Regions from separate parts of the Lysinibacillus sp. NPDC093216 genome, predicted to be linked through region 3. Evidence: riboswitches for the same ligand, from Rfam matches in the RefSeq annotation. Region 3 holds a riboswitch; each other region holds the start of a gene.
The links. Region 3 has a riboswitch for S-adenosylmethionine ahead of metK (methionine adenosyltransferase). Riboswitches for the same ligand answer to the same signal wherever they lie in the genome.

Region 1 (8,290 bases), on a different contig from region 3:
ATATGGAAAAAGAAATAATTAGTTCAAGACAATTTATGATCATTACCCTTCTCTTTTCAATTGGGACAGCCATTTTAATTCTCCCTGCTAGTGTAACAATCGAAGCAAAGCAAGATGCATGGATTGCAGCTATCATTGGTGTCGTTTTAAGTTTACCCTTAATAAAGCTTTTCGTTACTCTAGGAAAACGGACACCTACCCTTACATTTATAGAGGCTAATGAAAAGATACTAGGTCGTTTTTTCGGAAAATTAACTTCGATTGGCTTTATTCTTATAGCCCTTCTTTCTGCAGGTGAATTATTATATTTCATTGGAATTTTCATGAAAACGGAAATCATGCCAGAAACACCTACGATGGCCTTTGCATTTCTGTTCAGTATTATCATTATTTATGCTGCATTTCTCGGAATTGAAGTTTTTGCCCGTTCTGCAGAAATACTATTTCCTGTATTTATTTTAATTTTTATTTTCTTTGTAATTTGTATTTCACCATCCATCAAGATTGAAAATTTACAGCCAATATTGGAAACGCCAAAAAAATCAATATTCTTTAGTATGATTCGATTTATAAGTCTTTTTTCATTCCCACTTGTCATATTATTAATGATTTTCCCTTCTGCAGTTAACGTCCAAAAATCTGCACAAAAAGGCTTTTACATTGGTTCAATTATTGGAGGGATTGTCTTAGTTACTATCATTACACTGTCTATCCTTGTCCTAGGTCCGGCAAATACAGCAGCTAGGACATTTCCAAGCTATTCATTAGCTCAAAGAATTTCAATCGGGAATTTTTTGCAGCGTATTGAAGTTATTATGGCAACCATGTGGATTATTTCAATTTATATTAGAACTTTTATGTACTTTTACGCTGCGGTCGTCGGCATCGCACAAATATGTAAAATTAACAATCATCGACCGCTCATTTTTCCATTCGGAATGATTATCCTTGGACTTTCACAAATTGTTCATCCTAATATCATTCATTCAGATATTTACAATAGAGACACATGGCCTATATTTTCCTTCGTTTTCATGGTTTTTTTACCATTAGTTTTATTAATTGTCGCGAAGATTCGCAAAATTAACGGTAATCAAGGAAATAATACGAAAAGTAATTGTAGTACACAGAATGAAAGTGGTAGTAATAACGGAAATGCTACACAAGGTGCAAGTAGCAATAATAACGATACTTCTTCACAGAGTAATAGTACTAGCAATGGCGGAAATGATACACAAGGTGAAAGTAGTAATAATAACGATACTTCTTCACAGAGTAATAGTACTAGCAATGGCGGAAATGATACACAAGGTGAAAGTAGCAATAATAACGATACTTCTTCACAGAATAATAGTACTAGCAATGGCGGAAATGATACACAAGGTGCAGGTAGCAATAATAACTATACTTCTTCACAGAGTAATAGTACTAGCAATGGCGGAAATGATACACAAGGTGAAAGTAGTAGTAATAACGATACTTCTTCACAGAGTAATAGTACTAGCAATGGCGAAAATGCTACACAAGGTGTAAGTAGTAGTAATAACGTTAATTGTACTCAAAATGAAAGTAGCAGTAATAGTGAAAATCCTTCACCGAGCAAAAGTGATAACGCTTCAAGCAATACTACACAGAATGATAGCGATACCGGGAATACTCCAAACAGTGATAAAAATAAAGATTCTCCAGAAAGTTAACAGCATAGCAAAAAAAGGAATCAAACGAATGATTCCAAAATTTTTAAAAATAAAGAAACAAAAACAATTGTTATTTTTTCGATTTTTTTATTGATCGTCGCTGCATTAAATATTGAGGTCCATTAAGGATCAAAATTCCAAGCCCATTTCACCAATTAAAGATTTAATTGTCTCCTTGATAAAATAATAAGGAACTTTATGTTAAGAGAAAAGGGGTAGCGTTCATATGGAAAAAGAAATAATTAGCTCAAGACAATTTATGATCATTACCCTTCTCTCTTCAATTGGGACAGCTATTTTAATTAGCCCTGCTAGTGTAACAAGTGAAGCGAAACAAGATGCCTGGATTGCAGCGATTATTAGTGTCGTTCTAAGTTTACTCTTAATAAAGCTTTTCGTTACTGTAGGAAAACGGACACCTACCCTTACATTTGTAGAGGCTAATGAAAAGATATTAGGTCGTTTTTTCGGAAAAATAACTTCGATTGGCTTTATTATTCTATCCTTTCTTTCTGCTGGTGAATTATTATATTTCATTGGCATTTTCATGAAAACAGAAATTATGCCAGAAACACCTATGATGGCCTTTGCTTTTCTGTTCAGTATTATCATTATTTATGCAGCATTTCTAGGAATTGAAGTTTTTGCCCGTTCTGCAGAAATACTATTCGCAATGTTTATTTTAATTTTTATTTTTTTTGTAGTTTGTATTTCACCATCCGTCCATATGGAAAATCTACAGCCAATAATGGAAGTACCAGCAAAATCATTATTCTTTAGTATTATTCGATTAATGAGTATTTTTTCATTGCCACTTGTCATATTGTTAATGATTTTTCCTTCTTCTGTTAACGTCCATGAATCAGCCCAAAAAGGTTTTTACATTGGCACAATTCTTGGAGGGATTGTCTTAATTGCTATCATCACACTGGCTATCCTTGTCCTAGGTCCAACAAATACTGCTTCTAGGACATTTCCTAGCTATTCATTAGCCCAAAGAATTTCAATCGGGAATTTTTTGCAGCGTATTGAAGTTATTATGGCAGCAATGTGGATAATATCAATTTATATTAAAACTTTTATGTTTTTTTACGCTGGGGTCATCGGCATCGCACAAATATGTAAAATTAACAATCATCGACCGCTCATTTTTCCATTCGGAATGATTATCCTTGGACTTTCACAAATTGTTCATCCTAGTATCATTCATTCAGAAATTTACAATAAAGAAACCTGGCCTATTTTTTCCTTTATTTTCGCTATCTTATTACCATTAGTTTTACTACTTGTCGCGAAGATTCGCAAAATCAACGGTAATAATACAAAAAGTAATTGTAGTACACAGAATGAAAATGGTAGTAATAACGGTAATGCTACTCAAGGTGCAGGTAATACTAATAACGATAATTCTTCACAGAGTGATAGCAGTAGCAATGCTGGAAATGATACACAAGGTGAAAGTAGTAGTAATAACGGTAATTCTACTCAGAGTGATAGTAGCAGTAATGGCGGAAATGCTACTCAAGGTGAAAGTAGTAGTAATAACGGTAATTCTACTCAAAATGATAGTAGCAACAATGGCGGAAACTCTTTACAGAGTGAAAGTAATAGTAATGACGAAAACTCTACTCAGGGTAATAGTAGCAACAATGGCGGGAATTCTTCTCAAAGTGGAAGTAGCAGTAATGGTGGAAATGCTACACAAAGTGAAAGTAGCAATAATGCCGGTAATACTACTCAAAATGAAAGTAGTAGTAATAACGATAATTCTACTCAAAACGAAAGTAGCAACAATGACGGAAATGCTACTCAAAGTACAAGTATTAGTAATAACGATAATTCTACTCAAAGTGATAGTAGTAGCAATGCCGGTAATACTACTCAAAATGAATGTAGTAATAATAACGATAATTCTACTCAAAGTGCAAGTAACAATGGCGGAAAAGCTACACAAAAAAGTAATAGTAATACTGATAATTGTGCTCAAAATGAAAGTAGTAGCAATGCCGGTAATACTACTCAAAATGAAAGTAGTAGTAATAACGATAATTCTACTCAAAGTGCAAGTAACAGCGAAAATCCTTCGCAGAGTGATAGTAGCAACAATACTACACAGAATGATAGCGATACCGGCAATACTCCAAGCAGTGATAGAAATAAAAATTCATCAGAAAATTAACAGCATAATGGCGTGAAAAAATGATGACCCTGAAATATCAAAGTCATCATTTTTCTTTATTGTAATTGAGCGGTTTTAAATATGATATTCAATCTGATCGACAAAATCCCATTCGTATGGTGTTTCTTGGTAAACATAGTAGTTCAACCAATTCGAGAATAATAAATGTGTATGGGCGCGCCAAGTATTAATCGGTTCATTTGCAGGATTATCATGTGGGAAATAATTTACTGGTACATCAATATCTAATCCTTTCGCAACATCACGACTATACTCATCAGCTAAAGTTGTTGCATCATATTCAAGATGACCAGTAATCATAATGTTTTTATTATCCTTAGATTGCACAATGAAAACACCAGCATCTTCAGAATAAGATAGTAATCGTAAATCGGGATGGCTAAGTACTTCATCAATTGATACGGATGTATAACGTGAATGTGGTGCAGTAAATGAATCACTAAAGCCACGTACTAAGTCCACTGTTAAATCCGTAATAACATGCGAATATACACCTGAGCATTTAGCAGGCAGCCCAATTTTACCAATACCGTAATGATGATATAACGCTGCCTGTGCACCCCAACATATATGTAAAACCGATGTTACGTTTGTCTTGGACCAATCCATAATTTCAGAAATTTCCTGCCAGTAGTTCACTTCTTCAAATTCCATTTTTTCTACTGGTGCACCCGTAATAATCATGCCATCATAGCGGCGATGACGAATTTGATTGAAAGTCGTGTAAAATAACTGTAAATGTGATTTACTAACATTTTTTGATTCATGCGTAGCTGTATTTAAAAATGTAATATTCACTTGTAATGGTGTATTCCCCAATAAACGAAGTAATTGCAGTTCTGTTTTTTCTTTTTCTGGCATTAAGTTTAAAATTAATATATTTAACGGACGAATTTGTTGAGTTTTCGCTCTGTCCTCTTCCATTACGAAGATTTTTTCCTCACGTAAATGTTCTCCAGCTGGTAAGTTTTTCGGAATATTAATTGGCATCTTGCATTCCCCTCTCTGTTATTTCTCTCTGTTAAAATCAATTAATCAATGCACGGGCCCTGCGCAAAGTTCAATATGTCAAACGATGAAATTAAAAAATCCCCCTCATTCCATATGAGATAGAATGAGAAGGATTTTTCCACGTTCACTCTTATCTCTCAAAGGACAAATCCTTTGCTGGAATTAGCACCTTTCTAACTCTCGTTAGAGGTTGCTGAAGCGTCATCGGGCCAAATCCCTCAACTTCTCATGATAAGATTATTTAATTAAAAAGAATTGTAACATGAACAATTAAGAATATCAATAATACATAGAATATTTTGTTATTAATCATGCATGTCATTATGTTTTTAGGGAAATTATAGTTTAGTTATTTATCTTTACACCCTAGTGATACTTTTGCTATAGTCTTTACTTATGTAGACCTTGGTGAAAAAACACTTTTTATCGCCTCTATTATTCCAAACACAAGAAAGATGCCAAAAAAGATAGTAAGTAAATTGAAATTTGGTGTTTCATAAAAAGTAAACCACTCTTTGAAAATTGAAGTTTCCGTAATTCTTCCAATAAACGTTCCGCCAATATCTCTATAATTAGGTATCCATCCTGTTGCTTCACACGTAATAAAGATTATCTGTGACAATAAAAATACACCAATAGAAGACACCCAAGTCTTTTTCAAAAATGGAATTGGATTTTTTTGTTTATTAGCCAAGTTATATCCCCCCTCTAATTGTTATACGTAAAATTCAGGAATAAGTTTCAAAATTAAACATATATTCTCTTTTTTAGATAATCCTATCAATTATATTTGTCGATGAACGGCTTAATCATGTATTTGTAACTATTGATATTTGCTTGAGTCGTATTGTTGAATTTTCTGTCTGCAATAAAATCATCATAAGCAAACTTTAACAGCATAAAAAAATACACCTCTCCTCATCTAAATTAATAGACAATAAGAAGTGTATTATTAATAACAAATAAACTTTAATCTACTCAACATCTTATCATGCACTTCAAACCCTTGGTACGACTGGGTTTCTAAAACAATCCCTCAATTTCTCATGATGAGATTATTTAATTAAAAAGAATTGTAACATGAACAATTAAGAATATCAATAATACATAGAATATTTTGTTATTAACCATGCATGTCATTATGTAATTTGTTTAACACTAATCTTGAAACTATGTCTACATATTTTATGGTAAACAAGCTGTAATTATGTTAACATATACCTTTAGTAACAGAGAGGAACGTGAATAGTTTGATTAAAATTGAATTTCCAAAACCAGATTTAGTAATTCGCCAACGCGAACAAGATTTAAAGCCAGGTGATGTACCAATCACACCGTACCATGGTTTTATTGATTTCCATAAAATCACACGTGAAAACGGTGGTATTTTCTTATTCTACAATGAAGAGAACGAACTATTATTTGTCGGTAAAGCACGTAAAATTCGTCAACGTATTAAAAAGCATTTCGAGGACAATGTGTCACCGATGAAAAATCACCGTAATGAAATTTTCAAAATTGAAGTGTATGAAGTGGAAGATCCAATGGAACGTGAAATTTACGAAACATACGCGATCAATTCATTCCGCTCTAAATACAATGTTGATAAAGTATTTTATTAATATTTAACGAAAAAAAGAATCTGCTCGCCTTCTGTAATGTACATGACGGCTTGCAGATTCTTTTTCAATACTTTCATTCTAAGAAAAATGCTTTACGTTCTTTAGTAATCCATTCCTCAAGCTCCGTATCATCACGCTTTAAAAGGCGATTAATAAGCACGTCATGCCATATATAATCCTCTAATAAATAGATATGAACAGGATCATTGGTAATAAAAGCCGTTTCCTGATTTGACGGAGAGTGACCATAAATCATTTGCTTGCCATCTACCGATAAAATAAACCAATGAGGTGTAGACGCATTCCTCGTATAGCGAGTGATACGGTGTTGGTCAACGGAAGCTAAATGGTCCTCCACATACAAGGTAATTCCATGAACAGGGATATGCTTCGCTACCTCATGTATATCTTCCCGCAATTCTTCATACATATCTTCCCACATTGATAATATGACTTTTTTCTCCGCCTTTTTTAATAAAGACTGACAATAATTAACGATTGCCTCTTTGCCTTTTAATGTGACAACCTTATGCTCCGCTTCCTGCTCTTTTACCTCTAATTTTTCTAATTGATCACTAATCGATGTGAAATTTGACTGCCAACGTTGTTGAATTTGTTGTAAAAACACAGCGACAGGAATGGAAGAGTATGTCGTTTGATCTGCCGTTTCTTCTTTCAATACTAACCCTTTTTCAACAAGTACATCAAGTATGTCGTATATTCTTGCACGAGGGATACCGGAGTTTTTACTTACTTGATAGGCACTAACATGACTATTTTGGACAAGTGCAGTATAGGCCTTTGCTTCATATTCTGTGAATCCCAATTCTTTTAATTGGGCGATTAATAATTCCATCGAATCCCTCCATTACCTCTATTATAAGATAAGCCTATGAAGATAAGCCAACGAAAAAATTAGTCTTTACAGCCTCGCGAAATTTAGTTACTATTTCAGTAGTAACTATTGAGAGGTGCACACATGCTATTTGAATTAGATGTAAATGTAGTCATATTATTAATATCTTTTGGATTTTTAGCCGCCTTTGTGGATGCGGTCGTTGGAGGTGGAGGCTTAATTGCTTTACCTGCCCTTATGTTTGCTGGTTTAAATCCAGCAGCAGCCGTAGCAACCAATAAACTTGCCGGCACTATGGGTTCTTTGACATCAACCATTTCTTTTTATCGTTCTGGTCAGCTAGAAATTCGGTCAGTTATCAAATACTTTCCCCTAGCCTTTATAGGATCACTTTTTGGGGCTTGGACTGTCCATTTAATCAATCCTGAATTACTAAAACCACTCATGCTCATAATGCTTGCTGCTGTTGCAGTCTATACCATCTTTAAAAAAGATTGGGGTTCAGTAGCTTCAGTCAAAAATTTAAAGTTTACACACTTAGTTTTATTCATGCTGTTGTTATTTACAATTGGTTTTTATGATGGGTTTCTTGGTCCAGGAACTGGCTCATTTTTAATTTTTAGCTTTTTATTAGTCGGCTTCGATTTCTTAAAGGCTGCAGGAAATGCTAAATTTCTAAACTTAGCAAGTAATTTTGCTGGTCTTTTAATGTTCGCCTACTTAGGTCAGATTTATTATGTCTACGGTTTACTAATGGGTATCGCTCAAATTGCCGGTGCGCTCGTAGGCTCACGCATGGCGATTAAAAAAGGTAGCGGCTTTGTTCGCGTATTATTTATTATCGTAACGATTACTTTGTTAACTAAAAATGCTTATGATTACATAAAAAACGCCGTAGATATCT
Region 2 (8,290 bases), on a different contig from region 3:
TATCAGTCCTTCGCTATATGTTAAGGTCAATTATAGATAGTGAAGTTTAAAGTAAAAGGGGAGTTTGTTTAAATTTTGTTTAAATTTGGTTGGGTGTCATTATTTTGGGTTATTCGAGCGGAGGCAGATAAAAAAACATCTCCATAGCGTATGTACACTGTAGAGATGTTAACTATTTTATTTATAGTGATACGTGCTAGCTCTCGGATTATTCCGCTGTATTTGATTGAACCATGCACGATCCTTTTCCTCTTGTTTTAAAGTGTTAACGATGGTTGATGAGCAACTAACACAGATTTTTGCCTGAGTAACTTGTCCGCAGCGCTCACAGGGTGCGCCTAAATTAGGGAAAATCGATTTTTTTAATTTTCCTGTTTTTACCCATTTATAGAGTAGCTCAGATGAAACCCCAGTTAATGTAACTACCTCATCGTTCGTTAAATAGCGATTATTTTTTCTCAGTAAAAAATGATGTAGTTCTGAAAAAATATCTTCTTCGCTCACATCAATCCTTTTATTAAATAGCTGCATGTTGATTATTCTCCTCGTTTACTTCAATTGATGACTTCTCCTATATGGTCATTTACATTGTTAGGTTGCTCATCATATTTATAATTTTCCCAGCGATTTCGTGCTAGTTTTCGATATTTATTGGAGACATTTCGATCTGCTATTAGTCGAGAGAATCCTTTTTTCGCTTCAGCAATATCTCCGAGTCGAAGGCTTAATTCTGCATGTAAAAATTGAATTCTCTCTCCGCCCTCTTGATTGGATGCAAAAGATTTGCTGTAAAAGTCCCTTGCAGCAAAGAGGTAGCGCAATTCTGATTCATGATCATTTTTTAAGCGATATAGCCAGGCTATTTTTAGTGCGAAATTAGCCATAAGAAGTGACTCTTCCATTGATGCCCTTGATACAAGATAAGCTAATTTAAGGCTTACAATGGCATCATCGATTGTACGTTCCTTGCACATATCCATTGGTTTTTGAAGCGCTTTTATGTATAGCTCATCAATAAGAAGCATGAAAGGCCCATATGTTCTTGTCATAGATTTGTGGTAAGCATAGCCACAATGTGGACAGACGGCAACTTCATACAATAACGGGTTTAAACCTTCGTAAACGGGCATGAAGTCTGTTTGTTCTTCGATAATTTTATATCGATTAGGGCGTACTTTATATGTGGTAAAATGCTTCTTGCAAAACTTGCAATCCACACTACTTTCATAGTAGTAAATGTTAAATGCCATAAGAATCAACTCCTTTACATAAAAAACGATTATTATTTCTTTTGTTCTATTTATACGATGGACAGTATCGTTCAATGTGTTTAATTTAGTTACCTTTATATTAACAATTCTATGTTCTTTGGTATACTCCTTTAGAATTATTAAAATAAAAATGTTCATTATTTTCTTAGTTATTTGGAATTTCAATATGTACCCGTAATAGTATTTATCGGTGTAGTTAAAGCAAGTTATACATTCGTTTTAGTTTGTCAAATAACGTACAAATTTAAATAATTATTGATGTTTTTATTATAAAGTTGAATGTGTAGGCGATAATGCCTATTTCGTGATTTTGGTATAAAGATGTTTCTTAATGTAAAATTACAAGTATATTGATTGGGGAAATATAGGATTATTATTAAGCAACAAAGGGGAGTCACTCAACACTCGCCTGTAGTGGAAAATGACATTTATATCAGGGTGATCGGAGTAGGGCTGAGCGACTTCTTGGAGATCATCGTCACAGGTGTTACCCGAAGTGGGCCATGTTATGGTGAGGTTCCTCTAAATGATATACCTAATAAAATTGTGTAAAACGATAAGGAGCGAACGATGGATTATAAAATTGTATTTTTTGACGTAGATGGAACGCTTGTTAATTATGAAGATGGTCGTATTGAAGAAAGTACAAGAACCGCTATTAAGCAATTAAAAAACAAAGGAATTCATATTGTTGCTGCTACAGGAAGACCCTTGTCAATGTGCCAAGATTTAAGAAACATAGGCATAGAAACGTTTATTACAGCTAATGGTGCCCATGTTAAGTATCAAGATCGAGTAATACATAAAATGCCTATTGCAAAGGAAATTGTCCACGCAGTTAAGGCTTTTGCTGAAGACAATAAACAAAGTCTATCATTTTTTACAGAACAATTATCGATGAATAACGTCCAAGAAGAAAAGACATTAAAAGCTATGCAAGAAACATTATCTTTGCTAGAGTTTCCTGATATTAATGAAGATATTTTAACGCAAGAGGTTTACTTAATGTGTTTATATGGCGATGAGGATATTGAGAAAAAGTATACTTCAAAATTCCCTCATTTATTATTTAAAAGGTGGCACCCGTATATTACAAATGTTTTGCAACATGATGTTTCTAAATCTATTGCTGTCCATGCTGTACTAGATTATTTCGACTTGAGTCCTGGGGAAGCACTTGCTTTTGGTGATGGAGATAATGATATTGACATGCTGGAGCAGGTTGGCTTTGGTATTGCAATGGGCAATGGTAGTGAAGCATTAAAAAATGTCGCTAATTATGTAACGAAGAAATCAACTGAGGATGGTATTGATTATGCTCTTCGGGAGCTACAAATAATTTAATAGAGTAGTAGCCGAGAAATGAGATTTATAGCATGAATCGACCACTATACAACATTGGAGAAAGTTTTTAAAAAGAAATAATTTTTCCATCTATACAATCTACAGGCAGTGATAATAAATCCTGGAGAAAATTGTATTAAAGTCATAATACTCATAATATTGTTTGCTTTGAGTTATTATAAAGCTATCTGTAAAAAGAAATTCATTATGCTTTAGGTGGGAAGGATTTATGGCGCATCACGTGCAATCTCTAATAGAACATTACGGGTATTTTGGCATCATTCTTATCCTAGTTGGCGGGATTGTTGGGCTGCCACTTCCCGATGAGATATTTTTAACATATGTAGGATATAGCGTATATAAAGAAACCCTCGCACATATTCCAGCTTTAATCAGCGCTATGGTAGGTGCGGCAGGGGGAATTACTCTGAGCTACTATATAGGCTATAGATTTGGGCTACCGTTATTGCAAAAATACGGTCCAAAAATCCACATTACTGAACAGAAAATTGACTTTACTAGAAAATTATTTGCAAAAATAGGGCCGGGATTATTATTAATAGGATATTTTATTCCTGGTGTGCGTCATCTTACAGCATATATTGCGGCTATCAATAATTATCCTTATAAAAAATTTGCTTTCTTTGCCTATACGGGAGCAGTTATTTGGACATTTACTTTTATTACCTTAGGAAAGGTACTTGGGGAGAACTGGCGTTATGTTGGGGTATATTTATCCCGCTACAGTATTTATCTTATAGTATTGTTCCTAATACTAATGTTAATCGTTTATTTTATTTTCAAAAAAAGGAATTCGCCAAAGTAAAAAAGGTCTGATTCAATACCTACTCAGGTTGTGAATCAGACCTTTTTATCTTTTAAGGCAATATTGCAAATGAACGCACAGGGAATCCAGAGGCTTTCTCAGGCTTTGGTACAATATTGAAAATAGCAGCACCTTTTGGAGGGAGCTTATCCAAATTTGTCATGAGCTCAATTTGGTAAGTATCTTGCTCAAGCACAAAATATTCGCCATCTAGCTTACCATTTTTACGAAAATCTGTTGCTGAATCCGTATCAAAGGTTTCGTGGCCAATAGCACTTACTTTTCGTTCGCCGAATAAAAATTGTAACGCTTCTAATCCCCAGCCAGGAATATGATTATTGCCATCAGCGTCTTTGTTGCTGAAAGATTCTTTATCTGGCCAACGTTTACTCCAATCGGTACGCAACGCAACAAAGGTACCTGTTTCAATTTCCCCATTTTCAGCTTCAAAGTCAAGAATATCTTGAACACTTAACGTGAAGTCGTTATTTACTTCGGCTTCTTTTGATTTATCAATAACGATTAGTGGTAGCACTAGTTCTTTTAGCTCCAATTCCTCTAAATAGCGTGTATCTCGCACAAAATGGATAGGTGGATCGATATGTGTTCCGTATTGCCCAGGGAAAGTGAATTGCTGCGCAAAGAAGCCATCATCATGGGAAAATAATGTTTCAAATTTTGCATCATCAAACATAAAGAAGTGGGGCGAATTAGGACCAAATGTATGTGTTAAATCCACCCATTCTTTCGATTTCAATAGTTGAATTGCTTGTAAAAGTTCGTTTGCCATAATATCTTCCTGCTTTCTTTTAATTATTTTTGGATGTAACAATAAAAAAGAGCCCTCCTTGTAGAAAGAGGACTCTTGTGCAAAGCAACTAAAGTAAGTCTTCTCATCTTCAAGGCTAAATTTCGCCAATTGGAATTAGCACCATACCTATAGGCTGGTTGCTGAGACTTCATAGGGCCAATCCCTCCGTCTCTCTTGATAAGAAAAAACAATATAAGAATTTTCAGAAATAAAGATTACAAACACTTTAGCATATTTATTTATAGTTTACAAGTTCAATAGGGATACAAGGTTAAAATTCATAAAGATGCTAAAGGCAAAAAAAGTGGCCCTCTTCAAAGGGCCAACTCTTCACCAATTCAAAATTAATGTTAGCTTACAACAGCCTTGATCAGTAAATGTTATTCGAAATCCATCTGGTGTATAGTTCGTTTCGAATTTTAAAGTAATGCCTGTTGACGTGATTAATTTTTCAACTTCTGTTTTATTTGATTGCTGTGCTGCGTTCATAAGATCATGTGCAAATGGCTCGGATTCATCAATTTTATCCGTAAGTATCTGTGCTTGCTTCATAATAGCTTTGATCCGTTTCGCAGAAGTCTTCAATCTATTTGTATTGACGGGTGGAAATGGACTTCTATTCGTTGGGTTTGTTGGCATTGCTAGCTGTCTAAAAGGTTGTTGAGTAGTTGGTTGATTGGCCATTGCCCATGCCCATGTTGGATAATAATTAGGATAGACAAAATACGGATAAGGATTGTAATACAACTAAATTCCTCCTATCCTATGCTGATACCATATATTATGTACAACAAAGGCTTTCGGTGTTTCCTGGGGGCATCCGATGAACCGCTTCACTCCAGGGTCTCGTCTGCCCAAGGAGTCACCCGTTGATAAAAACTGAAATTGTTCCGATAAATCTTCAAAGTTTGTTTCTATCAAAGAGTAACCATAGAAATGTAGTAGCTGCGGCAAGCATCACCATGCCGAATCCGTATATAGGTGTATGAGCTAATGATTGGTGGCGAACGATGATTCCTCCAATGTATGATCCTAGAAAAATACCAATGTTAAAGGCTGAAATATTTAATGCTGAAGCCATTGAAATAGCTGATGGTATATATTTTTCTGAAAGCTGAACGGCATAAAGCTGTAATCCCGGTACATTCATAAACATAAATAGCCCCATCATAAAGACCATTATTAATCCAACGATTGATGATTCTAAAAAGAAGTTGATGCCGAGTAGTGCTAATGCTAAGCCGATAAAGATAATAAAGATAGAACGTAATGGATTATTATTAGCAAAATGACCACCCAGTGTATTACCGATAGCAACACAGATACCGAATACAACTAAGATAATGACAATTGCTTGAGGTGAGTAGCCCATATATTGCTCTAATATAGGGGAAACATATGTGTATACTACAAACACGCCGCCGTATCCGATTGCTGTAATAAAGAGAATTAATAGCATTTGTATGTTCCCTAATACTTTCCCGATATCTCGAATAGATATTGGTTTACCTTTCGATAACTGACTCGGCACAAGCAGAGTATTACTAATTAACCCGATAATACCAATTAAAACAATGAAAATGAATGACATTCGCCAGTCAGTTACTTGTCCAATAAAAGTTCCTAGCGGGACGCCTGTGACAGTTGCTAATGTTAACCCTGTGAACATAAAAGCTATTGCACTTGCTCGTTTATTAGGTGCCACAACATCTGCAGCGATTACAGAGGCAATAGACATAAACACGCCATGTGCTAATGCTGAAATAACACGGCCGGCAAGTAGTAATGAGAATGAGGGTGCTAGAGCTGCAAGTAAATTCCCGATAATAAAAAGCACCATGACGAGCAGCAATACATTTTTACGACTAAGGCGCGATGTTAAGGCTGTTAAAAGCGGTGCACCAATAGTTACACCTAGTGCATATATGGATACGGTTAAACCCGCAGTACTTAACGTTATACCGAAATCTTCTGTAATTAATGGTAGAAGTCCGACGCTTATAAATTCTGTAGAGCCAATACCAAAAGCACTGATCGCAAGTGCGAGTAATGTTAGTTTAGCATTCGGCACTTTTGTATTTTTCATTCTATTAATATCTCCTTTGATTTTTTGTATAGTATATAGTAATATTCATACATGCCTAAAAGTTATATAGGGTACTTTTAGTTACTTTTGAATATTACAGGGGGTTTACAATGAAAAAAGTTTATAATATCGGTGTTGAAGCCACTCTTGAAGTCATTGGAGGCAAATGGAAACCTATTATTCTTTGTCATCTTAACCACCATGGTCAGATTCGTACGAATGAATTTCGCCGATTGATTCCAGGCATTTCGCAAAAAATGCTAACAAGCCAGTTGCGTGAATTGGAGCAGTCTGGATTAATTAATCGTAAGGTTTTCAATCAAGTACCGCCAAAAGTTGAATATTCATTAACACCTTATGGTCAAGAGATGGACCCTGTGCTGAACATCCTTTGCACTTGGGGTGAAAAACATATCGAAGTGCTACAAGAAAAAGGTGAAGATGTTCTGTTAATGCAACGGGATGAAGATATCGCAATAAAGCATACATCTTAAATAGATTGGAAAGAGACTGTCTAAAAAGTTTTCTATACTAAGAAAATAAGACAGTCTCTTTCACGTTTACATAGCTATCGTTTACATGACAAAATCAAACTCATCTGGGTTTGGTCCAACACGTTGATCTAGATTCATGGCGTTAATGATAGTCATCTCTTCATCAGTTAGTGAGAAATCAAAAATATCAGCGTTTTGAATCATACGTTCTTTGCGCACAGATTTTGGAATTGTGACGATACCATTTTGAATATCCCAGCGCAAGATAACTTGAGGGTTTGATTTCCCGTATTTTTCAGCTATTTTTGAAATAGTTTCATTTTCAAGAAGTCCACCTTGCATTAATGGTGCCCAAGCTTCCATTTGTATATTGTGCTCTTCGCAGAATGAACGTACCTCAGTTTGTTGTAATCGTGGATGTAATTCCACTTGGTTAATAACTGGTGTGATACGAGCTGTTTTCAGAAGGGCTTGTAAATGTGACACATGGAAATTACATACGCCAATAGCTTTAATTTTCCCTTGATCGTATAAATCTTCGAGTGCTCTCCAAGCTTCTGCAAATTTATTTTTACCTGGCCAATGAATAAGATATAGGTCTAAATAATCTAGCCCTAATTTTTCTAAGCTGTCTTCGTATGCTGCAATTGTCTCTTCATAGCTCAAGCCATCGTTCCATACTTTTGATGTAATAAATAAATCCTCACGTTTTAAACCAGTAGTTGCTAGTGCCTGACGAATACCTTCGCCAACCCCTGCTTCATTACCATAAATAGCGGCAGTATCGATACTACGGTAACCAACCTCGATCGCATTTTTTACCATTTCTGCTGTAATATCATTCGGTACTTGAAATACGCCTAGACCCATACCAGGCATTTGTAAGCCGTTATTTAATGTAATTTTATCTTGTAAATGATTAATCATTTTTCTGTCCTCCGATTTTCGTTTGTGCTTTGTTGCTTTCTTATTATGCTTCCATGCCATTGCAAAAAAAAGTACGCACTTTTTAGTTTCATAGAAACGTGGAGGTAACTTTTGTGAGATATCAATGGTTCGCTATAAGAAATTTTTATTAGTTTACGTGGTTCAGCCTTCTATATGCGTTACAATTAATGGCAGAAAATTGAATATTTGAAAATAGTTGGTGAACTCATGGTAATAACAAAAAACTTGGCAAATCACTTAGAAAAGACCGAAATAAAGATGTTTGAATCAAGGCTGAATGCAATTAAGGAAATTCAGGACAATGCTATGAGAGTTGAGATTGGCCAATTTGATGGTGCCTATGCTTTCTCCATAAAAAATATCCCCGGTCCCTCTTACAATGTGGTAAAAGGTAATTGTTTTAGTTCAAAGAATGCCATAGATAAAATCCTTAACTTTTATAAGGAAAGAGAAATACCAGCTCGTTTTGATTTAGCGCCACAATACGCAAATGCTACTTCACTACAAAAA
Region 3 (8,290 bases):
AGGGAACGACTCTAATCGTTCCCTTTGCATGTTGTTAAAATACATGAAATTAAGGTGTCTTAAAGTATGGCTCTTCGGCAAAACGAGGGAGTTGATTTCCGTTCCGACTGAGCGCTTTTCCGCTGACGCTTCGCTTTCGCACAGAAATAAAACATTTGCCGCTGACGCTTCGCTTTCGCGCAGAGCAGAGCTTCCTGGGGGCGTCCGATGAGCCGCTGCTCGCTCCAGGGTCTCGGGCCAACACGAGGTTGGTCACGAAGGCGTTATCACAGGACGTGATGATTTTAGCCTTCGTTCCTCTAATACTGATTCCCAAGGAGTCGCCCAGTCTCCACTCCAATCAATCACTCCACTCGGCATGTATCTTCTGGCGTGCCACTTTAATTTATGGTGATAAAACGATACTGTTCTGTGTGCGAGTAACCTAGAATGGAAATCACCCTCATTTAAAGGGCTAGTATATTCACAAATATTTTCTCTTTCAACACAAAAAAGGGAACGACTGAAATCGTTCCCTTTGCTTAATGAATTATTTTAATGGACCGCCAAGTTTAGTGATAGCTTCAGAAACATTTGAGAATTTCTTGAAGTTTTCGTTGAATAAACCAGCAAGTTCAGAAGCTTTTTTATCATAAGCAGCTTTATCTGCCCATGCATCACGAGGATTAAGCACTTCAGTTGGTACACCTTCAATAGAAGTTGGAATGTTTAAACCGAATACTGAATCTTGAATTGTTTCAACATTAGCTAATTTGCCGTCAATTGCAGCACGTACCATTGTACGAGTGTAAGAAAGCTTCATACGGCTACCAGTTCCGTATTCGCCACCAGTCCAACCAGTGTTCACTAAGTATACTTGTGCACCGTGCTCGTCAATTTTTTGACCTAACATTTCAGCATAAACTGTTGCTGGAAGTGGAAGGAATGGAGAACCGAAGCAAGTTGAGAATACTGGTTCTGGCTCCGTTACACCACGTTCTGTACCAGCAAGTTTAGATGTGAAACCGCTTAGGAAGTGGTACATTGCTTGCTCTTTTGTTAATTTACTGATTGGAGGTAATACACCAAATGCATCAGCTGTTAAGAAGATGATTGTTTTTGGGTGACCTGCAACAGATGGATCAACAATATTTTCAATGTATTGAATTGGATAAGCTACACGCGTATTTTCTGTTAATGAACCATCATCATAGTCACAAACTCGAGTTTCTGGATCAACAGCTACGTTTTCTAGTACAGAACCGAAGCGGATTGCGTTGTAGATTTCTGGTTCTTTTTCAGAAGAAAGGTTAATTGTTTTTGCATAGCAACCGCCCTCAATGTTGAATACACCGTTATCAGACCAACCATGTTCATCGTCACCGATAAGCTTACGATCAGGATCAGCTGATAAAGTTGTTTTACCAGTACCAGATAAACCGAAGAATAATGCAACATCACCAGCTTCACCAACGTTTGCTGAGCAATGCATTGAAAGGATGCCTTGTTGTGGTAACAAGTAGTTCATAATACCAAAAATAGATTTTTTGATTTCACCAGCGTATTCAGTACCACCGATTAGGATAATTTTCTTTTCAAGTGATACAATGATGAATGTTTCAGAAGCAGTGCCATCAATAGCAGGATCTGCTTTAAAGTTAGGAGCTGAAATAACTGTGAAGTCAGCAACATGAGAAGCTAATTCTTCTTTAGTTGGACGGATAAATAATTGATGGGCGAAAAGATTGTGCCAAGCATATTCATTGATTACTTGGATGCTTAATTGCGAATCTTTGTCAGCACCAGCAAAGCCTTTGAATACGAATAATTCGTCACGTTCTTTTAAATATTTTACTACTTTTACATATAAGTTATCGAACACTTCAGAAGAAATTGGTCGGTTAACTTTGCCCCAGTCAATTTTATCCTTTGTGCTATCTTCTTCTACCGTATATTTATCTTTAGGTGAACGACCAGTGTATTTGCCAGTTTCTGCACGAACTGCGCCATCTACTGTTAACATAGCTTCACCACGAGAAGTAGCCTTTTCAGCTAATTGTGGTACTGAAAGTTGAACATTAATGTTACCGCCGCTTAATAATTCCTTCAGTTCGTTTGCAATTTCTACTGAATTCATCGATTAAATACCATCCTTTTTTATAGTATTCCCTAGAGTTTGAGGGAGATTTTCTTAATTTCAAAAATAGTATAACACAATTGCTTAAATAATCTATACTAATTCAGAAATTATTTTTCAGATTTTATTACTTTTCAAGAAAACGACAAAAAGTAAATTGATTTGTTTTGATAATGCTTTTTACCCTATTTATAATAAGTGATCACACATTCACTTTCGACACAGCAAAAATTGTGTTTGGAAGCTTTGGGCTAACATGGGGTTCGCACAGGATGTGAAGTTTTAGCTTGCTTTTTATTAGTTGGAGCTTGTCTTCGACTGAAAAGGGGCTACAATCATATTCATCCACCACATGTTCTGTAGCTAACGCTTTGCTTTTGCTACAAAATGTGCTGTAAAGGGTTACACATATGTTAACACATGATGTAAGGTGGAGAGTAGGGATTATTTTGTTTTAAATTACAGTATAATCCAAATTTGTTTCTATATAAATCCCATACTTTCTTTATAAGAATACAATCAATTATGTCTTGGCATAATTGTAACTGTCGCTTTACTTTCGCTACAGATAAACAATGCGTCCGGAATCTGCTTTGTGCTTGGGCCTGACAATGTTTTTTGCGCGAAAGTGTAGCGTCAGCAAAGGGTTTTAGTCTGTGCGAAAGCGAAGCGACAGCAACAGCAACAGCACGATGTTGGACACCCGCTGAAAGAAGTTAAAAATATTTGACAATGTTCGACCTTTTACGTATTATGAGATATTGAACGGATACTCTTATCCCGAGCTGGTGGAGGGTCAGGCCCTGTGAAACCCGGCAACCTGCATGAACTATTTCACGACATGCGCTGGTGCCAATCTGATGCAAGGGGAAACTCCCTTGAACGATAAGAGTGAAAGGTTACGAAGTCATTATTCCTTTCCTCATGTTAAGTAAGCGTGAGAAAAGGATTTTTTTATTGTTAAAAACGAATTAAAGGTAAGTATACAGTCCTTTCCTTATTATAATGACGGATCTTTCAAAAATCCTCGTGTTAAAAGCAGCAGCTGTTTATTTGTGCGGAAGCGTAGTGACAGCAACAACTGTTTTACTGTGCGAAAGTGCAATGACAGCAACAAATGTTTACTGTGCGAAAGTGCAACGACAGCAACAACGGCTTGAGAGTTCAATCCTTAGGGGCGAACTTGACATGGGTAATGAGTACCGTATTAATTCGCAAATATTATTTGTAAAAGTAATAGGAGGAAAATCAAATGACAAACCGTCGACTGTTTACATCAGAAAGTGTAACAGAAGGACATCCAGACAAAATTTGTGACCAAATCTCGGATGCCATTTTAGATGCTATTTTAGCAGAAGATCCAAACGCGCGTGTAGCGTGTGAAACAACAGTAACAACAGGCTTAGCATTAGTAGCAGGAGAAATTACTACTTCTACTTATGTAGATATTAAAGGTATCGTTCGTGATACTGTAGCAGAAATCGGTTATACACGTGGGAAATACGGCTTTGATGCTGAAAACCTAGCAGTTCTTGTTGCTATTGGCGAGCAATCACCTGATATTGCTCAAGGTGTTGACCAAGCATTAGAGGCGCGTGAAGGCTCTATGACAGACGCTGACATTGAAGCAATTGGCGCAGGTGACCAAGGTTTAATGTTCGGTTATGCATGTAACGAAACGCCAGAGCTTATGCCATTACCAATTAGTTTAGCGCATAAATTAGCTCGTCGTTTAACGGAAGTACGTAAATCTGGTGAACTAGCATATTTACGTCCAGATGGAAAAACGCAAGTAACGGTTGAATATGATGAAAACAATGTACCAGTACGCGTTGATACGATTGTAATTTCAACACAGCATGATGAAGAAGCTACACTTGAGCAAATTCAAGCAGACTTAAAAGAATTCGTTATTGCTCCAGTTGTTCCAAGTGAATTACTAGATGCCGATACTAAATATTTCATCAACCCAACTGGCCGATTCGTAATTGGTGGTCCTAAAGGGGATGCTGGTCTAACTGGACGTAAAATCATCGTTGATACATACGGTGGCTATGCACGTCATGGTGGAGGTGCTTTCTCAGGTAAGGACGCAACTAAGGTAGACCGTTCAGCGGCATATGCAGCACGCTATGTGGCAAAAAATATCGTAGCAGCTGGTTTAGCTGATCGAGCTGAAGTACAACTAGCTTATGCGATTGGTGTTGCTCAACCTGTATCTATTGCAGTTGATACATTTGGAACAGGAAAAGTTACGGAAAGTGAAATTGTAAAATGGGTACGCGAGCTATTCGATCTACGCCCAGCGGGGATTATTAAAATGCTAAACCTTCGTCGTCCTATTTATAAGCAAACTGCCGCATATGGCCACTTCGGTCGTACAGATTTAAATGTACCTTGGGAACAAACAGACAAAGCTGACGCATTAAAAGAAAAAGCAGGTTTATAAACTATTCAGCTAAAGCAATGAAGTAGCTGGGGAAATATTTTAAAATACTATTACAGAAAGGGGCTTAACATTAATTTAGCCCCTTTCGCTGTTTTTTAACGAAAAAAATAAGCTCCTATATTGCTCGGTTGCCCAAGCAATCGTGGAGCTGCTTTACATTAATTTTTTGGTTGAAGAGATTTATAGTATTGACCCTTTTCTACATATTCACGTATGATGCGTTCCATATCTTCTTTATCTTCATCGTTTAATTCTCTTACAACCTTTGCAGGACGGCCTAGTGCTAAACTATTTGGAGGAATGACTTTGCCTGGAGGTACTAGACTACCCGCCCCAATGAATGCACCCTCTCCAATCTCCGCTCCGTCTAATACTATAGAGCCCATACCTATTAAGGCTTTTTTTCGAATCGTACAACTATGTAAAGTTACTTGATGTCCAACTGTTACTTCATCTTCAATAATTAGTGGATATTTGGGGCTTTGATGTAAGCAACAGAGGTCTTGAATACTAACTCTTTTTCCTATAATTGTTGGTGATACATCTCCTCGAATAACTGTGTTAAACCAAATTGTTGTTTCAGCACCTATTGTAACGTCGCCGGTAACGGTTGCATAATCAGCAATAAAAACAGAAGGGTCAATATTGGGTTTTTTACCTTTAAATGGATAGATCATGAGGATCGCCTCTTTTCTTTCTTTGATGTAATATTATCGTATCAAATACGCAACTTGATGGAAATATAAAATTAAAATGATCAAGATATTACGATATAATCATTGTGTAATTATTTTTTTAGGAGGACTATGTGAAATGTGGAAATGGGAAGCTGATGGACAAGCAAAGGCTGTGGTTGCTATTCTTCATGGTGCATATGAAAATCACCGTTGGTATGCATGGCTTATAGAAAAACTTAGATTGGAAGGCTTCCACATAGTCATGGGGGATTTACCTAATCATGGAGTAAATGTAGGATATTCAAGTGTTCACGATGAGGATTTTAAAGAATACAACAAATATACAAGGCATTTAATCGAGAATGCTTTTTCGTATAATTTACCTGTCTTTTTAATAGGACATGGACTTGGTGCGACTCTATTACTACATACCATGCAAAAAAGAAAATATGAATGTGCAGGAATTATTTTAACTTCACCTTGGCTTCATTTAAATCTATTGCCAGGTAAACTATCAAATGCTTTAACTAGTTTAAGTGCCCTGACTGCCAATGTGAAGCTGACCCATGAAATTACATTAGAATCACTAACGCGCAGTATAGAAGGTAGAGATGAGATGAAGGATGAGGTTCCTTTTTCATCCGTTGTTTCAGTGAAATGGTATCGCGAGCTACAACAAATGATGCGCAATTTAGTGTTATTGCCGAAGGCTGAATTCCCTAATATGCCTATGTTAGTTATGACAGCTGAAAAAGATAATATTACTGAAACCAAACAAACACGGAATTGGCTTTATCAGATGGAATTTACAGAGTTTCAATTCAAAGAATGGGCAAACTGTTATCATAATCTATTTCATGAAGTAGAGCGTGACGAGATTTTTGTTTATATACGTGATTTTATTAATAATGCTCTTCGAAGAATTGGCTATATAATTGAATAGTGAATTACCTCTCCAATTAACTAGAAAATTACTAACTTTTTGTTACTTGAATATAATGTTGTAATTTTCAGAAAAGTGTAATACTATAATGACTTAAAGTAATATTTTTTCACATTGGAGGGGTAAAATGGAAACAATCGTTGGGAAAATTAATGAGATTTTATGGGGACCGTGGTTTATTTATGGCATTTTGTTAATTGGGCTCTTTTTTTCAATTATCACACGGTTCCTACAAGTAAGACACATTAAAGATATGTTTGTTTTAATGTTTAAAGGCGAAAAATCGGATAAGGGGATTTCATCTTTCCAAGCGATGTCTATCGCATTGTCTGGTCGAGTAGGTACAGGTAACATTGCCGGTACAGCTACAGCAATCGGGATGGGGGGACCTGGTGCTGTTTTTTGGATGTGGGCAATCGCATTTATCGGTGCGGCAACTGCTTACGTTGAGTCGACATTGGCTCAAATTTATAAAGAAGAGAAAGATACAGAATATCGTGGTGGGCCAGCTTTTTACATAGAAAAAGGAATGGGGCAAAAGTGGTTTGCAGTTATATTTGCTGTTGCCGCATTAGCTGCCATGTTAATTTTGATGCCGGGTGTTCAATCGAATGCAATTGCTACAGCTGTTGAAAACGCTTTCGATATTAAGACTTGGATTACAGGACTTATTATTGTCGTATTATTAGGTACTATTATTATCGGTGGTATTAAATGGATTGCCAATGCTGCGCAGATCATTGTACCGTTTATGGCATTAGCATATATTCTGATGGCCATCATCATTATTGCAATGAATATTAAAGAAGTACCAGCTGTATTTTCATTAATTTTTTCTAGCGCATTTGGTGCACAAGAAATCTTTGGTGGTATTATTGGCTCCGCTATTGCATGGGGGGTTAAACGTGGTATTTATTCAAATGAGGCAGGTCAGGGGACAGGGGCGCATCCAGCAGCAGCTGCAGAGGTATCGCATCCTGCTAAACAAGGTATCGTTCAAGCAGCTTCTGTGTATATTGATACTTTATTAATCTGTACAGCTACAGCATTTATGATTTTATTTACTGGTATGTATAATGTACACGATGAAAAAGCGGGTACTGATTCATTTGTTTATGTTGGCGATTTCAATAAAGGCGGATTAACTGGAGAAGAACAAATCACATTTGCGAAAAGTATTAAAGAAGGCGCAGCATACACACAATATGCAGTAGACTCTTCACTACCAGGTTTTGGTGGACCATTCGTAGCGATTGCCTTATTCTTCTTTGCTTTTACGACAATTATGGCATACTACTACATAGCCGAAACAAATGTGGCTTATTTATTCTCAGGAGCTACAGAGAAAGTCGTCATATGGCTGGCTAAATTTGCAATTTTAATTTCTGCGTTTTACGGTACAGTCCGCACATCCGATCTTGCTTGGGCGATGGGGGATGTTGGATTAGGTCTAATGGTTTGGATTAACGTTTTAGCGATTTTAATTATTATGAAGCCTGCTATAGTAGCATTAAAGGACTATGAGAAACAGAAAAAAGAAGGAAAAGATCCTGTTTTTGATCCTCGTAAACTAGGAATTAAAGGTGCAGATTTCTGGATAGATTATAATGAAAAACGTAAAAATAAATAGACAATAAAGAGAAAGCTATCTAATAGAATTTAACATTCTATTAGATAGCTTTTTTGTTTTATAAAAAATTTCTATTGACGGCAATAGAAAAAGAAGGTATATTTTGTCTTAAGGAAATTATCTTTCCTTTGAGAAACTTTTTTTGGGGGGAGGTGAAAAATTGACTGTGTTCCATTTACCGAAACTATCATATGATTATGATCAGTTGGAGCCCTATATTGATGCTAGAACGTTAGAGATTCATCATTCTAAGCATCACGCTACGTATGTAAATAATTTAAATGCGGCCTTAGAAGGTCAAAAGGATTTACAAAATCAGTCGTTGGAAGATTTATTAAGCAATCTTGATGTGCTACCAGCAGATATTCAAACAGCTGTACAAAATAATGGTGGAGGACACTATTGCCATAGTTTATTTTGGGATTTGATGAGTCCCAATGGCGGTGGTGAGGCAAATGCTGATATTGGAAAGGCG
Region 4 (8,290 bases), on a different contig from region 3:
TTATAGTGCAGTTGACGGCGAATATTTCCGACCAGAAAAGTCAATAAAGTGGTTTGAGTTAGCAGCGTCACAAGGAAATGCCGATGCACAGTATGCACTTGGTAATTTTTATTTTGAAGGTCTAGGTGTTCAAGAAGACTATAATAGAGCTTTTATATTGTATGAGGCTGCAGCAAATCAAGGGCATCCAGATGCTGCGAATAATTTAGCAGATATGTATTTTAACGGTGAGGGAGTACCAGAAAATTTGGTACTTGCGAAGAAGTGGTTCGACTTCGCTGCACAACAAGGTGTGGCAGAGGCTATGTTTACCCTCGGAATTATTTACGAGCAGGGATTAGGAATCGACAAAAATGAGGAGCAAGCATGTAGCTACTATAGAGGATCTGCTGAAGCAGGCTATGTTGAAGCGCAATACAGGCTTGGAGGAATCTATTTAGAGGGACGGTTAGGGCAAACGAAAGATGTGAACCGTGGATTATATTGGTATGAAAAAGCTGCAGAGCAATATCATGTCGATACCTTTTATGATTTAGGCTTCATTTGGAGCCAAGGGTTAACAGGTATACGCAATATTGAAAAGGGTATTCATTGGTTTAAACAGGCTGCTCTTCAAGGAGATTCGGAAGCTAAATTACAATTAGGGCACATTTACAATAAAGGAGAAGGAATAGCTAGAAATATTAAAGAGGCTATAAAGTGGTATGGACTTGCAGCAGAAGCAGGAAGTGAGGAGGCTGCAATTTTACTGCAAGAATTGAAAGGAAAGTAAGTATTTTTATTAAAAAATAATAGGTATTTAGATTTGATTATCAACATTTTGTATACAGGTCTTAGGTTCTTATTTAAGGGTGTTTTGTAGGTGTATATCACTACAAATGGCTGATTGTAAAAATATTAATATAACAAATCGGTAATTATTTCAAACTAAAACAAGGAAAAAATAAGGATAAAAAAATAGAGATGATGTAAATTGGCTACCCAAAAGTATTGTGGTAGCTTTTTTACTGCTTTAGATAATAGGTTAGATAACAGGGACTTTTTATATAATTTAAGGAAAAAAATGTATACCCGAAAATTGACAGCTATTTATAAAATGTATAATGTATATGAGTGATTTTGAAAGAGTAGTTAGAAGCAATAGCTAGTAATAAGATTGCAATTTTTAGCTGATTGTAGCCCGTAGCAGGAATCAGCGTCATAAGTGATGTGATGGCTTATCACTAAAAGTTGGGGATGAAATCTTCCTAATCTTTTATATTTTTGGTAGACGAAATTAAATTTTTCTCAGCTTTTCAAAAGTACACAGCATGAAAGAGGGTAAATGTGTGATCTTTCAAAAACAGAGAAAGACAACGGCGTTAGATTTAAAGCAATACATTGTAAAAATGGATTTAGCGAATTGCCATTCAATAAAAAAGCAAATTGATTTGCTCAAATTGACAAAGAGGGATTTACAATATTTAAAAGCCTTTCAACCTTTTGTAGAAGGCAGTATTGATAATATTGTTAATCGATTTTATGAAATGATTGGAACTGAACGTAGTTTAGTAGATATTATTAATAAACATAGTTCAGTGGAGAAGCTGAAAATTACATTACGACGTCATATTATTGAAATGTTTAATGGTACGATTGATGATGAATTTTATCAAAGACGAATAAAAATTGCTAAAGTGCATGTCCATATTGGGCTTAAAACACAATGGTATATTTGTGCGTTCCAAGATTTAACAGCGTCATTTATTGACTTGGTTGAAGAACATGTTAATCATCCAGTGGATCAGCTTAATACAATTCGAGCCATCTCAAAAATTTCTAATTTTGAGCAACAATTGGTTTTAGAGGCGTTTGAGCACACAATTGAGCAAATTCATGAAAAAATGGAACGTAGAAAAGAAGCGATAGAGCAAGAAATCGTAGAGTCTTCGGAAGGTCTTGCCACAATATCTCATGAAACGAACAATTCATTTCATCGCTTAAGTGGACAATCAGAGGAAATTAAACAACTAGCGAAAAAATCACTTCAAGTGTCGACTTTGGCTGAGAGTCAGGCATTAGAAGGTCGTGAACGATTAAAGAGTCAATCGCAAAATATGAGTAATATTATTTATTCGCTTGATGATATAGCGGAAAATATTGCACAGTTGACAGATATGTCAAAGGAAATGGAATCGATTATGAACGTTGTGACAAATATTGCTAATCAAACGAACTTGTTGGCTTTAAATGCGGCAATAGAAGCGGCTCGTGCTGGAGAAGCGGGCAAAGGCTTTAGTGTTGTTGCAGATGAAGTGAGAAAACTATCGATTCAAACAAAGGAATCTGTCACATCGGTAGCGACGTTACTACATAAAACGAATGAGCGGACAGATAAACTTGTTCATTCGCTTAGTAATATTCAAGAAGAGGTAGCGTCTGGTGAGGAAAATATGGTTCAAACGGAAGGACAATTTACTAACATATTAGAAGCTATGACCGAGGCGAAAGACCAAAATGGTCGGATGGAAAAAGAAGTACAAGCAATAGTAGACGTACTAAGTGAATTAGGTATTGCCTTTAACGAAGTGAAAAACTCAGCTGGAAAACTAGCTAGCTTTGCACAAAATTTAAATTAATGAAGAGAAAAGCAAAAGGCAAAGAAAATTGTTGTTTCCTATTAAGGCGCTACACACTTTAAGGCACAAATAACACTATATTAATTGTTTATATATAATTTCCGTTATGGAGATAAAAGCCTCTAGCGAATATATGCTATTTGAATATAAAAAAATGGAGCTGTCCAATGTGCTGGATAGCTCCATTTTTGCTAAATTTGTAAAGGGTTTAACGTAATTTTTGATAAAAAAAGTTTATACTAAATAAAGAACTAAAAATAGGGGCGGTTAATATGAAAACAGTTGTTGTATTAGGTGGCGGAATTACGGGATTGTGTACGATGCATTATTTACAACGCCAAGTTCAGGAGAAAAACTTAGATGTAAAACTTGTACTTGTTGAAAAAAATACATACCTTGGTGGCAAGCTTCACTCTGCATATGAACAAGGCTTCATCATGGAAACTGGAGCAGATTCTATTGTAGCGCGTCATAAAGGTGTCATGGAGTTAGTAGAGGAACTAAACTTTGAACAAAATCTTGTGTACAACGAAACAGGTATTTCGTATATTTACACAAATAATGAGCTACATGCTATCCCAGCAGACTCAACGTTCGGTATTCCTATGAGCCTACAATCTCTCGAGGAAAGCACGCTTGTATCTGAGGAAGGTAAAAAAGAAGCGTTAAAGGATTTAACAATGCCGAATGAAAGGTTTACAAAAGAAAGCTCGATTGGGGAATTTTTAACGTATTATTTAGGTGAGGAGCTTGTTCAAAACCAAATAGCGCCGGTACTTGCAGGTGTATATTCTGGAGATTTAAATCAACTTTCAATTGCTTCGACTTTACCGTATTTAATCGATTACAAAAACGATTACGGTAGTATTATTAAAGGTTTTGATGCAAACAGGAAACAATTTGTGAAAGCCTCCAACAAAAAATTTATTTCATTTAAAAATGGTTTATCGTCACTAATTGATCGACTTGAAGAAACATTAACGGATGTAGAAATTATAAAAGGGATTGCCACTACTAGTGTTAAAAAGCAGGAGAATCTATACTCTGTTACGTTAGCAAACGGTAAAATGATTGAAGCAAATCATGTTGTATTGGCACTGCCAAATGAAGCGGTACAAAGCTTATTACAGGATGAATCGTTGAACGGCTATTTTAAACAATTTAATACTGCATCCGCCATTACGATTTATTTAGGATTTGATGTTCCCGATAATAGATTGCCAGCAGATGGAACAGGCTATATTGTGTCACATAATTCGGATGTTATTTGTAATGCAGCAACGTGGACAAGCCGCAAGTGGAAACATACCTCTGCAGAAGGGAAATTACTTGTACGACTTTTTTATAAGAGCATTAACCCTGAGTATGAGAGATTGCGTATGATGACAGATGAAGAGTTAGCAGCAGTTGCTCTTGAGGATGTAAGAAAAAGCTTGGGGATTGAGGAAAAACCAACTGTTGTTGACGTGACAAAATGGATCGACCAGATGCCGAAGTACGACTTGGCACATCGTGAAGCGTTGCAAGGTCTCTTACAAGAGCTCGAGAAAAACTATCCAAATTTATCAATAGCGGGATGCTCATATTTTGGAGTAGGCATAGGTGCATGTATTCAAAACGGTAAAAAAATTGGTGAAGAACTTGTAGAAAAACTATCGTAATTGTTTGATATAAATCAAAATATTATAAATTTCGTAAAAATTATCCTTTGTTCAGTGAAATAGTCTTGACTCAATCGTTCGTAAACGATATGATTCTTTTAATTATTTAAAAAATTCATACTAAATTCTTATCAAGAGAAGCAGAGGGACTGGCCCTATGAAGCTTCAGCAACCAACTTAATGTCAGGTGCTAAATCCAGAAGACCGTGTGTCGAAGATGAGAAGGAAAACAATTACGAAATGACGTAAAAGCCTTCTTTTTTTATGAAAGAAGGCTTTTTTTTATTTTAAAGATTAGGGAAGAGAGGTTAGTTTTATGGAATTGCTTGAAAGGTTAAAAACGCAAGTTCTAACAGCAGATGGTGCAATTGGTACAGTTTTATACGGCTACGGCTTGGAGTACTGTCATGAGGAAATGAATGTACAGAGACCTGAATTAATTGAAAAGATTCATAGAGAATATATTGCAGCTGGTGCTGATATTATTCAGACGAATACTTACGGAGCTAATGCCATAAAATTAGCCCGCTATGGGTTAGAATCTCGTGTACAGCAGTTTAATGAAGCTGCTATAACGATTGCAAAACGAGCAGCGGCAGATGGTGGACAATTTGTTTTAGGTACAATTGGAGGAATCCGTGGTATTCGTAAAAGTGACGCAACGTTAGAAGAAATTTTAGCAACCGTTGATGAGCAGGCAACAGTTTTACTGGCAGGAAATCCAGATGGTCTTTTACTTGAAACTTATTATGACTTTGAAGAGCTAACGGCGACTTTAACAATGCTGCGAGCTAAAACGAAATTACCGATTATCGCTCAAGTTTCTATGCACGAACCCGGAATTTTGCAAAATGGAATGAGCTTAAATAACGCCTTATATAAACTTGAAGCGTTAGGTGCAGATATCGTAGGAGTTAACTGTCGCTTAGGCCCTCACCATACTATACAAGCATTTGAAGGAGTAGAGCTTCCTGAGAAGGCATTTATGTCAGCGTATCCGAACGCCTCTCTTCTTGATTTGGAGGATGGGCGTGTCGTTTATGAGTCGGAGGCAGATTATTTTGGTCGAGCAGCTGTAGCGCTTCGTGATCAGGGGGTACGTTTAATTGGTGGCTGTTGTGGAACGACACCAAAGCATATTGCTGCAGTGAAAAAGTACTTAGAGGAGCTATCCCCGGTCGAGGAAAAGTATGCAAAACCAGAAAAAGTAGAGATTGTCCGTGAGGCAGAGCCAGCAAATTATGAGCCATTACATGAAAAAGTAAAACGTGAACGCTCGGTTATTGTGGAATTAGATACACCAAGACATTTAGAAATTGAAGGCTTTATTGAAGGTGCAAAAAAAATATATGAGGCGGGCGCAGATGTAGTCATGATGGCCGATAACTCTCTTGCTTCTCCAAGGATTAGTAATGTCGCAATGGGTGCCTTACTGAAAGAAACACACGGGGTACGCCCGTTAACCCATATAACATGCCGAGATCGTAATTTAATTGGTCTTCAATCACATTTAATGGGATTAAATGCACTAGGGATTCATGATATTTTAGCAGTTACTGGAGATCCGACAAAGGTAGGCGATTTCCCAGGAGCAACTAGCGTTTATGACGTATCTTCAATGGAGCTGATCCAATTAATAAAACAATTAAATGAAGGTGTATCGTTCTCAGGGAAACCGCTTCGTAAAAAGGCAAATTTCTCTGTAGCGGCTGCATTTAATCCTAATGTACGTGTACTAGATCGCGCTGTCTCTCGATTAGAAAAGAAAATTGAACATGGGGCAGATTATTTTATTTCACAGCCTGTTTATACAAAGGAAAAAATCGTGGGAATTTACGAGGCGACAAAGCATTTAGAAACACCAATTTATATAGGCATTATGCCAGTAACGAGCTATAAAAGTGCGGAGTTCTTACATCATGAAGTGCCAGGCATCAAACTATCTGATGATGCATTAGCACGTATGAGGGCTTGTGGCGATGATAAGGAACGCGCAACACTAGAAGGAATTGCAATTGCTAAAGAATTAGTAGAAGTAGCAGCGGAATCTTTCAATGGTATTTACCTCATCACACCATTTTTACGCTATGATATGACGCTAGAATTAATGAAATTTATTGAGCAATTGGATGAACAGAAAAAAGGGGTAAGTATAAATGGCTAAGCACATGATTGAAGAGCAACTAGAGAAACGAATATTAATTCTTGATGGCGCAATGGGAACAATGCTACAAAATGAAAATTTATCAGCAGAGGATTTTGGCGGCGAGGAATATGATGGCTGTAATGAAAATCTCGTGCTAACTAGACCAGATGTGCTTGAAAAAATTCATGGAAAATATTTAGAGGCTGGAGCAGATATTATTTGTACAAATACATTTGGAAGTACTCCACTTGTATTAAATGAATATGATCTTGGTGCGAAAGCGGAAGAGATTAATAAACGCGCTGTAGAAATTGCACGCAAAGTAGTGGATGAGTTTTCAACATCCGACTGGCCACGTTTTGTAGCGGGGGCTATGGGACCAACTACAAAAACCTTATCGGTTACAGGTGGTATTACATTTGATGAGTTAGAGGAAAACTTCTATGTTCAGGCAAAGGCATTAATCGAAGCCGGGGCGGACGTTCTGTTGCTAGAAACTAGTCAGGATATGCTAAATGTTAAGGCAGGAACATTGGGGGTATCTCGTGCCTTTGAAGCAACGGGAAAAGAGCTACCTGTGATGATATCGGGAACAATTGAACCGATGGGAACGACACTGGCTGGTCAAACAATTGATGCTTTTTACATTTCCATCGAGCATATTAAACCATTATCAGTTGGTTTAAACTGTGCGACTGGACCAGAGTTTATGACTGATCATATTCGTTCATTAGCAGAGCTTTCAACAGGCTATATTAGCTGTTACCCGAATGCGGGCTTACCAGATGAGGAAGGCTGCTATCATGAGTCACCTGATTCATTGTCACAAAAGCTAAAAGGCTTTGCAGAAAAGGGCTGGCTAAATATTGTCGGAGGTTGCTGCGGTACAACGCCAGCACATATTGCGGCTATCCGAGAGGTGCTAAAGGACGAAAAGCCTCGCCAATTACCAGATGCAACCCATGGTCATGTAGTATCAGGGATAGAGCCATTGGTGTATGACGACTCTATGCGTCCATTATTTATTGGAGAACGGACAAATGTCATCGGCTCTCGTAAGTTTAAAAATTTAATTATTGATGGGAAGTTTGAGGAAGCGGCAGAAATCGCGCGTGCTCAGGTGAAAAATGGAGCACATGTTATCGATATTTGTTTAGCAAATCCTGACCGCGATGAACTAGCGGATATTCGTGGCTTTATGCAGGAGGTTGTAAAAAAAGTAAAAGTACCTCTTGTGATTGACTCGACAGATGAAAAAGTAATTGAGGAAGCACTTAAGTTTTCTCAAGGGAAAGCTATCATTAATTCTATTAACTTAGAGGATGGTGAGGAGCGTTTTGACGCAGTTTTACCGCTAGTGAAAAAATATGGGGCCTCTTTAGTAGTGGGGACAATTGATGAGCAAGGCATGGCGGTTGATCGACATCGCAAGCTAGAGATTGCTGAACGTTCCTATAAATTGTTAACAGAAAAATGGGGTATTGCTCCTGAAGATATTATTTTTGACCCATTAATGTTCCCAGTAGGTACAGGAGATGAGCAGTATATTGGCTCGGCGCTTGAAACAGTAGAAGGAATTCGCCTTATTAAGGAGAAAATGCCACGTACATTAACGGTGCTTGGTGTAAGTAATATTTCATTCGGATTACCACCAGTAGGTCGTGAAGTATTGAATGCCGTGTATTTATATCACTGTACACAGGCTGGTTTAGATTATGCAATTGTGAATACGGAGAAGCTAGAACGTTATGCATCTATTCCTGAGGCAGAGATTAAGCTAGCAAATGATTTACTCTTTCATACAAATGATGAGACATTAGCCGTCTTCACGGATTTCTATCGCGATAAAAAGAAGGAAAAAACAG

Region 1: it holds a riboswitch for S-adenosylmethionine, as region 3 does, so the genes downstream of both, metA (homoserine O-acetyltransferase MetA) here and metK (methionine adenosyltransferase) in region 3, are expected to answer to the same signal.
Region 2: it holds a riboswitch for S-adenosylmethionine, as region 3 does, so the genes downstream of both, ACQKOG_RS05700 (cyclase family protein) here and metK (methionine adenosyltransferase) in region 3, are expected to answer to the same signal.
Region 4: it holds a riboswitch for S-adenosylmethionine, as region 3 does, so the genes downstream of both, ACQKOG_RS25080 (bifunctional homocysteine S-methyltransferase/methylenetetrahydrofolate reductase) here and metK (methionine adenosyltransferase) in region 3, are expected to answer to the same signal.

Annotation. Positions count from the first base shown of each region.
Region 1 covers NZ_JBNNVB010000021.1:68,731-77,020, forward strand. The annotation lists gene ACQKOG_RS19775 (endospore germination permease) at 3-1,697, shown strand; gene ACQKOG_RS19780 (endospore germination permease) at 1,924-3,876, shown strand; gene metA (homoserine O-acetyltransferase MetA) at 3,952-4,887, opposite strand; SAM riboswitch class I at 5,036-5,146, opposite strand; gene ACQKOG_RS19790 (YfzA family protein) at 5,303-5,602, opposite strand; gene ACQKOG_RS19795 (nucleotide excision repair endonuclease) at 6,159-6,530, shown strand; gene ACQKOG_RS19800 (TrmB family transcriptional regulator) at 6,604-7,386, opposite strand; gene ACQKOG_RS19805 (TSUP family transporter) at 7,510-8,290, shown strand, end outside.
Region 2 covers NZ_JBNNVB010000003.1:201,771-210,060, reverse strand. The annotation lists gene ACQKOG_RS05720 (hypothetical protein) at 178-531, opposite strand; gene ACQKOG_RS05715 (DUF2225 domain-containing protein) at 555-1,250, opposite strand; gene ACQKOG_RS05710 (Cof-type HAD-IIB family hydrolase) at 1,842-2,615, shown strand; gene ACQKOG_RS05705 (DedA family protein) at 2,845-3,441, shown strand; gene ACQKOG_RS05700 (cyclase family protein) at 3,494-4,231, opposite strand; SAM riboswitch class I at 4,332-4,436, opposite strand; gene ACQKOG_RS05695 (hypothetical protein) at 4,583-4,999, opposite strand; gene ACQKOG_RS05690 (MFS transporter) at 5,154-6,338, opposite strand; gene ACQKOG_RS05685 (winged helix-turn-helix transcriptional regulator) at 6,449-6,832, shown strand; gene ACQKOG_RS05680 (aldo/keto reductase) at 6,914-7,759, opposite strand; gene ACQKOG_RS05675 (hypothetical protein) at 7,988-8,290, shown strand, end outside.
Region 3 covers NZ_JBNNVB010000031.1:24,864-33,153, reverse strand. The annotation lists gene pckA (phosphoenolpyruvate carboxykinase (ATP)) at 530-2,116, opposite strand; SAM riboswitch class I at 2,889-3,008, shown strand; gene metK (methionine adenosyltransferase) at 3,369-4,565, shown strand; gene ACQKOG_RS23305 (gamma carbonic anhydrase family protein) at 4,724-5,242, opposite strand; gene ACQKOG_RS23300 (alpha/beta hydrolase) at 5,379-6,185, shown strand; gene ACQKOG_RS23295 (alanine/glycine:cation symporter family protein) at 6,313-7,815, shown strand; gene ACQKOG_RS23290 (superoxide dismutase) at 7,976-8,290, shown strand, end outside.
Region 4 covers NZ_JBNNVB010000038.1:31,469-39,758, reverse strand. The annotation lists gene ACQKOG_RS25095 (SEL1-like repeat protein) at 1-772, shown strand, start outside; gene ACQKOG_RS25090 (protoglobin domain-containing protein) at 1,329-2,618, shown strand; gene ACQKOG_RS25085 (protoporphyrinogen oxidase) at 2,891-4,279, shown strand; SAM riboswitch class I at 4,405-4,503, shown strand; gene ACQKOG_RS25080 (bifunctional homocysteine S-methyltransferase/methylenetetrahydrofolate reductase) at 4,596-6,443, shown strand; gene metH (methionine synthase) at 6,436-8,290, shown strand, end outside.